One region of the Staphylococcus sp. Marseille-Q1834 genome, then DNA from elsewhere that is predicted to be linked to it. Evidence: riboswitches for the same ligand, from Rfam matches in the RefSeq annotation. Region 1 holds a riboswitch; the other holds the start of a gene.
The links. Region 1 has a riboswitch for FMN ahead of LIX58_RS10550 (ECF transporter S component). Riboswitches for the same ligand answer to the same signal wherever they lie in the genome.
Positions count from the first base shown of each region.

Region 2: it holds a riboswitch for FMN, as region 1 does, so the genes downstream of both, ribD (bifunctional diaminohydroxyphosphoribosylaminopyrimidine deaminase/5-amino-6-(5-phosphoribosylamino)uracil reductase RibD) here and LIX58_RS10550 (ECF transporter S component) in region 1, are expected to answer to the same signal.

Region 1 is NZ_CAKASN010000002.1:292,101-299,263, reverse strand. Features, by position in the region: gene scpB (SMC-Scp complex subunit ScpB) at 1-210, shown strand, start outside; gene LIX58_RS10565 (pseudouridine synthase) at 207-944, shown strand; gene LIX58_RS10560 (response regulator) at 1,092-1,817, shown strand; gene LIX58_RS10555 (ATP-binding protein) at 1,798-3,552, shown strand; FMN riboswitch at 3,681-3,807, shown strand; gene LIX58_RS10550 (ECF transporter S component) at 3,872-4,417, shown strand; gene LIX58_RS10545 (ferredoxin) at 4,585-4,833, opposite strand; gene LIX58_RS10540 (helix-turn-helix domain-containing protein) at 4,943-5,902, shown strand; gene LIX58_RS10535 (RecQ family ATP-dependent DNA helicase) at 5,889-7,163, shown strand, end outside.
Region 2 is NZ_CAKASN010000002.1:566,626-573,788, reverse strand. Features, by position in the region: gene LIX58_RS11895 (transaldolase) at 1-201, shown strand, start outside; gene LIX58_RS11890 (hypothetical protein) at 355-804, shown strand; gene LIX58_RS11885 (competence protein ComK) at 788-1,234, opposite strand; gene LIX58_RS11880 (sigma-70 family RNA polymerase sigma factor) at 1,236-1,715, opposite strand; gene LIX58_RS11875 (hypothetical protein) at 1,925-2,149, shown strand; gene LIX58_RS11870 (N-acetylglucosaminidase) at 2,380-3,231, shown strand; gene LIX58_RS11865 (FAD/NAD(P)-binding protein) at 3,527-5,017, shown strand; FMN riboswitch at 5,167-5,305, shown strand; gene ribD (bifunctional diaminohydroxyphosphoribosylaminopyrimidine deaminase/5-amino-6-(5-phosphoribosylamino)uracil reductase RibD) at 5,444-6,487, shown strand; gene LIX58_RS11855 (riboflavin synthase) at 6,495-7,127, shown strand; gene ribB (3,4-dihydroxy-2-butanone-4-phosphate synthase) at 7,147-7,163, shown strand, end outside.

The DNA.
Region 1 (7,163 bases):
GATGGAGCAGTTCGTACGCTCATCGCACGTGGATTAATTGAAGCTAAGGATAATGAACAATCGCGAAGCCATCTTTTAAATACGACTGATCTATTTTTAAATGTATTTGGAATTGAAAAAATTGAAGATTTACCAACTACTGAAGAAGATGAAGAAGAAATGGAAGATTTCTTCAGTAACCTTATAAACCAAAAAGGAGACTCAAAATGAGCAAAGAATTAGAAAGATTACAGAAAAGAATTGCTAATAGTGGTTATACGTCACGCAGAAAAGCTGAAACTTTAATTGCAGAAGGAAAAGTAAAAGTTAATGGGCAAGTAGTGACTGAGCTTGGAACAAAAGTGAAACCGTCAGACACAGTTGAAGTTGAAGGTATAAAAATTGAACAAGAAGATAAAATGTATATTTTATTTTATAAGCCCACTCAAGTTATCACAAGCGTCTCAGATGATAGAGGGCGTACAGTAGTCACTGATTACTTTGATGATTTAGAAACACGTATATATCCAGTTGGGCGATTAGATTATGATACATCTGGGTTGTTATTACTAACAAATGATGGAGAATTCACTAACTTAATGACACACCCAAGATATCACATTCAAAAAAAATATGTAGCCAAATTAAAAGGTTACCTTATGCGAGAAGAAGTTAAAGCATTAGAACATGGTATTGAACTTGAAGATGGTTTCACACAACCAGCACAAGTCAAAGTCAAGAAACAAGATAAAGAAAAGAATACTACGCTTGTAGAAATTACTATTAGTGAAGGACGTAATAGACAAGTAAGACGTATGTTCGAACACTTCGGCCATAAAGTTGATAAATTAACTAGAATTGAATTTGGAAACTTAAATTTAAAAGGTTTAAACGCAGGTGAAGGTAGAGTTTTAACTCCTCATGAAGTAAAAGTATTAAGACATATGGCTGAAAACGGAAAATAAAATATCGTTAATTCAAATATCAAATGAAATTAATTACGCAAAATTTCATTTGATATTTTTTTCACAATATAGGGACAAATTAAAGATTTGAATAGGTCTATGTGCTATAATATGAAGAGTAAGAGCATGTGTAGGAGGTAGAGCAAAATGACGAATGAAATTTTAATTGTAGACGATGAAGATAGAATTAGAAGATTATTGAAACTCTATTTGGAAAGAGAATCGTTTACTATTCATGAAGCAAGTGATGGTCGAGAGGCATATAATCTTGCTATGGAAAATGACTATGCGTGCATTCTATTGGACTTGATGCTTCCAGAAATGGATGGAATTGAAATGGCATCTAAATTGCGTGAGCATAAAGATACACCTATTATTATGCTTACAGCTAAAGGAGAAGAAACGAATAGGGTTGAAGGCTTTGAATCAGGGGCTGATGATTATATCGTTAAACCATTCTCTCCAAGAGAAGTTGTATTAAGAGTTAAAGCATTATTGCGCAGAACTCAATCTTCTAAACCTGAACAAAGTGAACCTCACGCAAGAGATATTATTGAGTTTAATCACTTAGTTATTGATAATGACGCTCATAGAGTGTTAGCCGATAACCAACAAGTTAATTTAACGCCTAAAGAATATGAATTGCTTATCTATTTAGCTAAAACACCTAATAAAGTATTTGATCGTGAACAACTTCTTAAAGAGGTTTGGCATTATGAATTTTATGGAGATTTAAGAACTGTTGATACTCACGTAAAACGTTTAAGAGAAAAACTAAATCGCGTTTCTGCAGATGCTGCTCATATGATTCAAACCGTTTGGGGCGTTGGTTATAAATTTGAGGTTAAAACAAGTGACGAACCGACTAAATAGTGTAGTTATAAAACTGTGGTTAACTATAATTCTTATAGTAACGACAGTTTTAATTTTATTGAGTGCTGCCTTAATCACATTTATTCAATATTATTATACTCAGCAAACGGAAAACGAAATCAGATCTGATGCCTCTAGAATCAGTCATTTAGTAGAGCATGCAGACAATAAGCAGTTAGCCATTGAACACAGCCAACAACTTATCGATGGGTCTGGTGGCGTAATTATTATGGCAGATAAGAGTATGGACGCTGAAACAACAAATACCCCATTGAAAAATAAAATGTTGAAAGAAATTCATAATGATAGTCATTTTAATAAAGTTTTTACTAAAGGCGAGTCCGCTACTCAGAACGTTACAATTAATCATAAAGGAAACTCACGTTCATATATATTATTAGGTTATCCAATGCAACCACAAGATCATAGTAACTCCAAATACAGTGGCGTGTTTATTTATCAAGATTTAAAAACAATTGAAGATACTAATAATGCGATTACCATTATTATTTTAATTACTGCCATTATTTTCTTGGCAACTTCAACTGTGTTTGCTTTCTTCTTATCAAATAAAATTACTAAACCTTTACGACAATTGCGCACACAAGCATTTAACGTGTCAAAAGGAGATTATTCTCAAAAGACGACTGTATCAACAAAAGATGAAATCGGAGAATTATCACGAACTTTTAACAATATGAGCTATGAGATTCAAGAGCATATTGAAGCTATTTCAACTCAAAGAAATATTCGTGATAGCTTAATTAATTCAATGGTAGAGGGCGTATTAGGAATTAATGATAATAGGGAAGTCATCTTATCTAATAAAATGGCAGATGACATTATCCCAACTATTGATAAAACGACCTATAAAAAAATTGAGAAACAAATTGAAATAACATTTACTTCAAAAACTACTGAATTCCAAGGTTATGAATTTAATGGTAAATTTTACGTATTTATTATGAGCTATATTCCTCGTATTCAACAAGATGGACGCAGTGGCATTGTAGTTATTATTAGAGATATGACCAATGAGCACAATCTCGATCAAATGAAAAAAGATTTCATTGCTAATGTATCTCATGAATTACGTACACCTATCTCTTTATTACAGGGTTACACTGAGTCTATTGTAGACGGTATCGTAACAGAACCTGAGGAGATCAGAGATTCTCTATCAATTGTATTAGATGAAACAAAACGATTGAATCGTCTTGTTAATGAATTACTCAATGTAGCTCGTATGGATGCTGAAGGTTTAACTGTAAATAAAGAAGTTCAGCCTATTAAGCCCTTGCTATCTAAAATTCAAATGAAATATAGACAACAAGCCCATGATTTAGAAATTGATATGAATTTACTTCCAAATGTGGATGAGACACCATGGGAATATGATGCTGATCGTATTGATCAAGTACTTACTAATTTGATTGATAATGCGACGCGTTATACTAAACCGGGTGACAAAATCAGTATCATGACTTCAGAAGATGATAATTATCAAATTCTGTATGTAAAGGATACTGGTAGCGGTATTGCACCTGAACATCTTGATTTAGTCTTTGATAGGTTTTATAAAGTAGAAGCCTCAAGAACACGTGGTAAACAAGGTACTGGTTTAGGATTATTCATTTGTAAAATGATTATCGAAGAACATGGTGGTAATATTTCCGTAGAAAGTACATTAGGTAAGGGAACAACTTTTATTATTAAATTACCTAAACCTGAATAATCATTACTTTGACCCACTTAATCTTTAAAAACTAAAAGATTAAGTGGGAATTTTATTTTGAATTGAGCATGAGTATTGCACAAACTTTTTCCTTAATGTAATATTTAATTTAAATTAATAAATACGAAATTCATCTTCGGGGTAGGGTGAGAGTCCCGACCGGCAGTAAAATAAGCCTGCGACCCGCTTCTTTGAAGTGGCTGATTCAGTGTAAATCTGAAGCCGACAGTATAGTCTGGATGGGAGAAGATGGAGGTTTTTTGTTGTGCAAAATTATCCTCCTATTCTATGCAAGATGAATGGAAGGAGAAAATTGAATATGCAACAAAATAAACGCCTCATTACTATAAGTATGTTAAGCGCAATTGCATTTATATTAACATTTATAAAATTTCCATTGCCTTTTTTACCACCATACTTAACATTAGACTTTAGTGATGTACCAACATTATTAGCTACATTTACATTTGGCCCCTTAGCAGGTGTCATAGTAGCTTTAGTAAAAAATATATTAAATTTTATTTTTAATATGGGAGATCCTGTAGGGCCCGTTGCTAACTTTTTAGCTGGTGTAAGTTTCTTATTATCTGCTTATTATGTTAGTAAGAAAAAATTCTCTCATTCTAATCGTTCCTTAGTCATTGGTTTAGCGGTAGGTACGATTGTTATGACAGTTGTTCTAAGTATTTTAAATTACTTCGTCTTATTACCTTTATATGGCATGATTTTTAACTTAGGCGATGTCTTTACCAATTTAAAAATTATAATTTTATCTGGAATCATTCCTTTCAACATCATTAAAGGAATTATCATTTCTATTATTTTTATACTTTTATATCAACGTTTAAAAAGAGTTCTTAAATAGAATATGAATTTATTTGAAATCGAGACTGGACTCACTAAGGTTCCAGTCTTTTTCAATTTCGTGCCTAATTTATACTCAAGGCATTTCGAAATAAAAAATAAAACCGACAAAGCATGCAACTTTGTCGGCTATCTATATAATATAGTGATATAATCAAATTTAACTTACTATTCAAATTTTAATGCATCGCCATCGAATGGTTCCTCTTCAATTTTAATTGAATCTGTTGGACAACCTTCAAGAGCGTCTTCCATATCTTCATATAATTCTTCTGGTACTTCTGCAGTACCTTGATTATCATCAAGGATTACGAAAGCAATACCTTCGTCGTCATAATCATAAATATCTGGTGCTGCTGCGCCACATGCACCACAAGCTATACAGGTATCCATATCAACGATTGTATACTTTGCCAATTTTTTCGCCTCCTTTGATAAAAATGCTACACTAGTATAACAAATGATAATTCAGACATCGATTAATTTAATTTCTAATTTATAAGTTTCATAAAGTGAGGATTCACCTATGTACGATATCTTTTCATATGCGTATAGACACACATTTAATTATAAAACTGATAAAAGTATTTACAATATATTATGCGGAAAAAAATCACATCAAACATTTTTTGATGCTTGTTCTCAACAACTTTTATCATTATATCACAGTTTTCCTAAATTAAAATATCCGTCTTTTGAGCGATATGTTCAAAATAATGAAAGTAATCAAATTCAACTTAAAATTCATACAAGATTTACATATGATAGTTTAATCAATACTTATAGTTGTATTCAATTATTAGTTCAATCTATCACTCATTATCTTAATAATGAGCTGAATTTTATTCCTATTTCCCAGCAATTAAAAGTTCAACAACGCGTGAAACAGGTTTATTTAGATATTATAAATCATGAGTTAATTGAAGATTTCCAAGAAGAATTATCACAATTATTTCATACTATTTATACTCAAAATGACAATTGCTGTTATATCCATTATTACTTACAAGGTTTTGATGAGCAAATGTATACGCGTCAACAAGTGAGTCTAATTGAAGATATTCCTATAACGGATTTATTTACATTAGAACTTAACGATTTAGTGGAAATGATGTATGCCCTCGAACAAAAGGACCAATTTCCAATACTTTCTAAGTTAATTATATTACCTCCGTTATTAAATAAAACGGCATTATCACAAAAGCAATTGCTTCGAGGGATCACAATGGATGAAGTTGCTGTAATACAAAATGTGAAAGTGAATACTATAGAAGATCATGTATTGGAGTTATTCATTAAAGGCTATTTCCATGAGTATACTGATTATGTTGATGAACATTTCATTTATGATTTTGAAAAATTTTACGTTAATAATAGAGGGGAACGTTTGAAAATATATAAAAATCAATTCAAGCAATTATCATATTTTCAAATCAAATTAATTATTGTAGGTATCGAAAGAGGTGATATTAATGTTGGAAGATAAGCTTAAAGAATGGTTTGGGTATGACGCTTTTAATCCAGGGCAACGTGAAATAATTGAAAGCATTCTTAATGGCCAACACACGCTAGGCGTTCTACCAACTGGTAGTGGTAAAAGTTTATGTTACCAATTTCCAACTTATATGAAACAACAGCCTACGCTTATTATTTCTCCCTTAATATCATTAATGGATGACCAAGTCATGCAACTGAAAGCACAAGGTGAAAAGCATGTCAGCTATATTCATTCTGGTATGGAAGAGCAAGAAAAAAAGGAAAATATCAACTTATTAAAGAAAAGTCGCTTTATATTTTTAAGTCCAGAATTTTTATTACAATCTAATCATTTTGAGCTTATCAATCAAATCAATTTTGGATTAATTGTATTAGATGAAGCACACTGTTTATCTGAATGGGGATATGATTTTCGTCCACATTATGCGTTAGTAGGACAGATTACACAGTTTTTCAAATCTGCAACCATATTAGCGCTCACAGCTACAGCACCACCACATCTCCCAGAAGATTTAGAAACAATTTTAAAAATTAAGTTTAAAACTATCAAAACTACCATGAATAGAGATAATATTTCATTTTCTCACATCAATTTTGAAAGTGATGATGACAAAATCACTTGGTTGCTCGAATTCTTGGAAACTTCAGGACCTACAATTATTTATGTTTCATCTAAGAAAATGTGTTTCGAACTGGCTAATCTCATTTATAAAAAAGGTTATCTAACTGGAATTTATCATGGTGATTTATCTTATCAAGAACGTCATACTGTGCAACAACAATTTATTAATAATTTTATTCCTGTCATTGTTGCAACAAGTGCTTTTGGAATGGGAGTAAATAAAAAGGACATTCGCACTGTAATTCATTTTCACTTATCCACGAGTCCATCAAATTATTTACAGGAAATCGGTAGAGCAGGAAGAGACGGAAAACAAAGTCAAGCCATTAGTCTTTTCCAACCTGATGATAGTTTTATTCTTGAAACGCTGCTATTTAATGATGCGATTTTAGCTGAAGATGTAGAAGCCTATGATTTAGGTGCCTTTTTACCTCCTAATAAACAAGAGATATTAGACGTTTTGCGCCAAAGATATTCAATTATACAGCTTAAAAAAATATTTAAAACATCATTAATCCGTAAAAAGCTAGGCTATCAACGCATGATTGGTTATACAAGTCTCGATCAATGTCGAAGAAGTTACTTACTTGAGTTCTTTGGAGAAGTACCTGCTAAGCCTAACCAATGT
Region 2 (7,163 bases), 270 kb from region 1:
GTTAAATTATTATGGGCAAGTTGCCGTGAAACATTCAACGTTATTCAAGCTGATCAACTAGGTGTTGATATTATTACATGTCCAGCTGATGTTGTGAAAAAAGTAAACACACATTTAGGTCGTGACATTAATGAATTATCAGTAGACACTGTAAAAGGTTTCGCTAAAGATATTCAAAGTTCAGGATTATCAATTTTATAATCATTAAATAAAGAAGAGCGAATCAGAAATCGTTTTAGTTAAATTCGATTTCTGGTTCGCTTCTTTTATTTTAAGAGAATAACATCTTGCTACTCTTTAAAAACTCCGCTAAGATTTATGAGTAAGAGAGGAAAAGGAGAGATACAACTAAGTATGAAACAAGCAGCCTTTGAACAAAAAGTAAAAAAACAGTTATGGTTTCTAAATAAAAAAGAGAAAAGATTACTTGATGAGCAACTTGCAACGCATAGTGAACAAGCAGATGCGTATAAATTTAATAAACCTGTGACGTACGCCAATACATTTTTAAAGCAATATATTTTTAAAGAGAAAAATACTTCAAGTATAACTTTATTCGCTATGTTAATTGGTATGGTTACTGTTTATGCATTATTATTAGGTTTATTTTTAACCGGATTTATCACGAGTTTAACGGCAGTAAATTTTTTCGTTAATCCTCAAGTTTCTATGCCAGTTATTAACGTTATTTTAATTTTAATAGGGGCTATTTTATTAGCTTTAGTCAGTTTGTTATTAATTAAATCAGTGACAGCGCTATTTACTAAGAAGTTGCTAGAGTACAAATTTAATAAGACGGCGTAGATTTTTGCACTAAATGAAATAATAGTAAGCTTTCTTGCCATTTCTTATAAACCAACGTATAGGGTTCATTAATTTTAAACTGGATTAAATTATCAAACGTTACTATAGTTCCGGTGCTTGTTGACGTTAATCCTATAATTGCTTGAGCATTCAAATAAATTTGTAAGGGTGCACGCTGTTGCTTCACTGGAAAAAGAATCACTTTATTAGAGATATATAATGGTACTAATTTATTAATCGCCAACAAACGTTTCGCTAACTTTACCTGTTGCGAATATGAACGTTGATGTTGCTCCAAATAATAAATCAGTACCTTTTTTATTGGAAAAGGCAGTACCATGTCATAAGTTGTAAAGCAACACTTCGTTTTAAGCGAACTACCTGACATAGCTTGAATATATAATAAATGGTATGAATTATGGGGTAACACGTTATACACCTTCATGATAATAAGTTTGTAATTTATTAAAAGTTAAGGATTTATACTTTTTAATAGTAGTAGTAGAAACACCCATTAACTTAGCGATTTCATATTGTTTATAACCTTGCATATAAAATTTGAGCCAAGTGTATTCGTGAGGACGAAGAAGAGACTGAACATCTTGTAGATAATTAAGAGGATATTGTTTATAAAAAGAGTTCATAGAAGAATTTATTTCTGCAGTTTCTAAATCAATAGTTTCAATTTTTACCTTTTCATGTCTAAAAAGGTCGATAAGATAAAATTTTAATCGAGTATATAGAAATGAGTTAAGAGTGATAGAGGAAGTTGAATCATATATAAGAGATAACTGCCATAATTTAATTAAAAGTAATTGGTAAAATTCATCATAATTATACTTTATATGGTATTGTTTTAACAAATAATGAATTATTTTATAGTGGTTAGCGTAAATTTTTTCAAAATTCAATGTGTACGATTTAAACTCCTTGATTATGTATATACATAAATTAATTTTCCGGATAAATAGAGAATAATATAGTCACAATGAATTATCATTTGCGTAATTTAAAAAATAGGTGTTAAATAGTAAACATAGAATGACAAAATATAATAAAATGTTGAATTAAATCGTTCATTAGAATACAATGCGACATTTAAAAAGTGGGAGGTATGAAGTTGGATTACGCACATTTAAATCTTGAACATTTCTTTGCGAGAAATGATGATTTAGATATTATTAGAGATCGTTCTGAATTTGTGATGATTAATAATTTCACAAATGAAATGATGTACCGTGATGGTGAAGTTGAGGGCACAATTGATTTAAACCAATATTACTATAAGAATAGATCACAAGCTGCGAGTTTCATCATGATGGATTACCGCAATGAGAATAAATAACTTTATATAGATTGATCTAGATAACTAACGAATTTTATATAGATGTACCAAGTAATGAAATTCCACTTATTTCATTACTTTTTATTTTGTTAAGTTTCATTTTGATTACTGTTATTTTATGAATTTGTAACATTGTAACTATAAAATTGTTTAAAGGTAGTAATAATGTTAAACTTTTTATCATGAAATAGTTTAATTAAGATTAAAAGAATGACCTAAGAGGTGTGAATATGACGAAGCACAAGAAGGGCTCTATAATAGGACTTGTAGGGTTGCTCATTGTTTTAGTAGTAGCTGGTTTCGTCTTCTTTTCAATGATTTCTGATCAGATTTTTTTCAAAAATGTTGATGAAGAAGAAAGTGTTGAGCATTTAAATGTAACGTTAGATAAAGCTGCTGAGAAGCAAATTGATAACTATACAAGCCAACAAGTATCTAATAAAAGCAACAATGCTTGGAGAGATGCTTCAGCGAGTGAAATAAAAGCTGCAATGGATAGTAGTAAATTCATTGATGATGACAAACAAAGATATCAATTTTTAGATTTATCAAAATATCAAGGTATTGATGAAAATCGTATCAAACGTATGTTATTTGATAGACCTACTTTATTAGAACATACTGATGCTTTCGTTAGTGCCGCTAAAGAAAAGCATGTAAATGAAGTTTATTTAATTTCACATGCGTTATTAGAAACAGGTTCAGTTAAAAGTGATTTAGCTAAAGGCGTCGAAATTGACGGTAAGAAGTATTATAACTTTTACGGCGTAGGGGCTCTAGATGAAGATCCTATTAAAACAGGTTCAGAATACGCTAAAAAGCATGGTTGGGATACACCTGAGAAAGCTATCAAAGGTGGCGCAGATTTCATTCACCAACACTATTTATCACATAGCGATCAAAATACACTTTATAGTATGAGATGGAATCCTAAAAACCCTGGTGAACACCAATATGCTACAGATATTAAATGGGCTGAAAATAACGCCGAAATTATTGCGGATTTCTATAAAGAAATGAAAACAGAAGGTAAATATTTCAAACTTTATGTATATAAAGATGATACTAAACATCAAAAATAATTAAAATTAAACCAGCATACACAATTTGTTAAACTATTGTGTGCGCTGGTTTTTTATCATATTAAAAAATTATTCAGCTTTATTTTTTCGATTCAACCAAGAAAAAGCAATCACAAATACAAGGGCAACTTTAAGTAAAAATTTCATAATCATTTCACCTCAAATAGATTCTACCATATCTTATAATGGTTAGAAGTAATTAGAAATGGCTATACTTGAATAAGACTATTAATTTAAGACATTGATATAATACAATTATATTTTGAATGAGAGATAGATAGAAGGATGATGTTAAATGCGTGTAGCAATAATTGGAATGGGAACAGCTGGCGTCAGTGTTTTACGACAGTTAGTTAAAAATGAAGACTTCAAGAAGTTAAAAGTAGATGTCTATGATAATGAAGATAATATGGGACAAGGCGTGCCTTTTCAAAATGACAGTAGCCAACTCCTAATTAATTTACCTACTAAAAATATGAGTTTAAATTTAGATGATGATGAAGAATTCTGGAAATGGTATCAAAATCAGAATGAATTTAAATTCGATAATCCTAAATATTTACCAAGATTTGTCTTTGGTCATTATATGAAATCATATTTATCAGATTATGCAACTATGTTTGATAATTTAAATGTTATTAATAAACCAGTGCATGAAATATTTACTAACTCTGATGTTGATGAAACGACGTTAAAATATTATGTCTGTACGTCTGAAGATATGTCCCAATGGAAAGAATATGATTATATTTTTCTAACGATTGGAACTTTTGCATATCACGATCCATATTATTTAAAAGGAAAAAAAGGATACATACAAACACCATATCCGACATACCATACCTTAGATGAAGTGAAAGAAACAGATAGTATTGCGATAGTTGGCACTGGATTAGCGAGTTTAGATGTAGTACGTTATGTCGCTTCGCATCATCCTAAGTTACCAATAACTATGACAAGTAGATCGGCCAATTTACCTAGTGTACGAGGAAATATGGTGGAGATCGATTTTAAATATTTAACTAAAGAAAAGTTCAATGAAATTAAAATGGAACATTATGGAAACGTGCCATTAGAAAAAGCATTTGAATTATTCAAATTAGAATGTGAATTATATAATGTTAAATTAGATAGAATGGTTCATCGTAGAACAGGTGATACGATTAAAGATTTACAATTTGACTTAGATCGTCCCGATGAATTAGGTGTCTTTCAAAGTATCATTGAAAATGTTAAAGAAAATTTAAATTGGATTTGGAATAGTTTCAGTCGTAGTGATCAAAAAGAATTTGATAAACGTTTTACTAAAATTATTCAATTAAATTCTAACCCGATGCCTCCTCGTACTGCCCGTTTAGTTATTGATTTAATAAATGATGGCTCCTTAATCATTAAAAAAGGATTAGAGGATATTAAATATGAGGACAATCAGTTTTATTTAAAATTTAAAGATGAAGCGGAAGTCCATCAATATAATGTGGTAATTAATTCTACTGGTTCTAAAACCCATCTATCAGATTTAGATGAAGATGATCAACTAGTGTTAAATCTTGAAAATCGTCAAATAGTTCAAGCTCATCCTATGGGTGGTATTCAAATTATTCCGGAAACCAATCAAGTGATTAGTCCGCGATATGGCACATTGCATAATATGATTGCGATTGGTCAAGTTACAAATGGCGTTAATAAATTGAGAAACGGTGTTAAAATGATTGTGACTCAAGCGGTGAGCTCTGTGAATTATCTATACGAAGTTCAAAGCGAATTTGATCATGAATCATCATAGACTTACACCTAATGCTGAAAAAATCTACATTTTGTGACTAAATCGTCTACAAGACTGTATTTCTTTGTTTGTAATTTTCTAAAAATAAGCGTATGATTAAGTGTGTAGTAATTAACTACATTAACTCTTAAGTTATCACAATTTCATAGTAATTCTTTCGGGGCAGGGTGTGATTCCCAACCGGCAGTAATTTAAGCCTGCGACCTGCTTATAACTAAGAAGTTATAAGTGGCTGATCTAGTGAGATTCTAGAGCCGACAGTAATAGTCTGGATGGGAGAAAGAATGAAGCCGCGCTATTGATATAATAGACGTTTATTTAAATATGGATAGTTTACTGTTAGTAGTAAGCTTATTTAACTATACATGTATCTCCCTATGCCTAACTGAAGATTCTAGGCATAGGGTTTTTTATTGAGGTGATAATTTGAGTAATTTCATGCAATATGCAATACAACTTGCACAAATGGTGGACGGACAAACTGGTGTTAATCCTCCAGTAGGTTCAGTGGTTGTAAATGAAGGTCGTATAGTAGGCCTTGGTGCTCATCTAAAGCAAGGTGATAAACATGCCGAAGTTCAAGCTTTAGATATGGCACAAGAGAAGGCTAAAGGCGGCACCATTTATATTTCCCTAGAACCCTGTACACATTACGGTTCAACGCCACCTTGTGTTAATAAAATAATTGAATTTGGACTAAGTAAAGTCGTTTATGCAGTAAAGGATACAACATTACCTTCTGAAGGAGACAAGATTTTACAAGATGCTGGTATTGAAGTTGAATATCAACCTTCAGATGAAGCTGCGATGCTTTATAAAGACTTTTTCAAAGCGAAAGAACATCAACTTCCTGAAATCACTTTAAAAGTTTCGACGTCCTTGGATGGCAAACAAGCAACTGATAATGGACAAAGTCAATGGATAACAAATAAATACGTGAAACAAGATGTTTATCAATTGAGACATTCACATGATGCTGTGTTAACAGGTAATGGAACAGTTGAAGCAGATAACCCACAATATACAACGCGAATTCAAGATGGGAAACATCCAATTCGAATTGTATTATCGAAAAGTGGTGATATCGATTTCACAAAACAAATGTTCCAAGACAACTTTAGTGAAATTTGGATTTATACGGAAAATCAATCGCTTAGCAGTCCATCTGAACATATCAAAATTATAAATTTAACTGAATGTAACTTAGCAAATATCTTATCTGATATTTACGATAAAGGTGTTGGTAAGCTACTTGTTGAGGCAGGCCCTCATGTTACTTCAGAATTTCTCCAAACTAATTATGTTAATCAACTTATTATTTATTATGCCCCGATAATAATAGGTGGTTCCGGTCAATATCAATTTTATCAAACAGAGAAAGTAATTGATTTAAACGAAGCCACTCAATTTGAAATCATTTCTACAGAGTTAATTTACCAAAATATTAAAATGACATTGCGAAAGAAGTGAAATAAATATGTTTACAGGTATCGTTGAAGAAATAGGTACTATAAAAAACATTCGTACGCAACAGTCTGTTAAAACGTTAGATATCGCGTGTCAACGCATTTTAGAGGATATGCACATCGGCGACTCAATTAGTGTCAATGGCGCATGTTTAACAGTTATTGACTTCCACAGTAATTATTTTTCTGTGCAAGTTATTAAAGGCACTGAAAATAAAACCTACTTATCAAATATAAAATTAAATGATGAAGTGAATTTAGAACGTGCTATGGCAGGAAATGGGCGTTTTGGTGGACATTTTGTTTTAGGCCACGTGGATGAAGTAGGTACAATTTCACAAGTGAATGAAACACCAAATTCACGTATTGTGACGATTAAAGCACCGTCACATACAATGAGTCAAATGGTGAAACAAGGATCCATAACGGTAGACGGTGTCAGTCTTACTGTCTTTGACCTGCGTAGCAACAGTTTCGATATACATTTAATTCCTGAAACAAGACGTTCTACTATTCTTTTCTCTAAAAAGATTGGCGATAATGTCCATTTAGAAACAGACGTACTTTTTAAATATGTAGAGAATATTGTAAAAGCAAAAGATTCAGATTTAACAATTGATAAATTAAAAGCATTTGGTTTTTAGGAGTTTAGGAGGGCATAATATGAAGTTTGATGACAT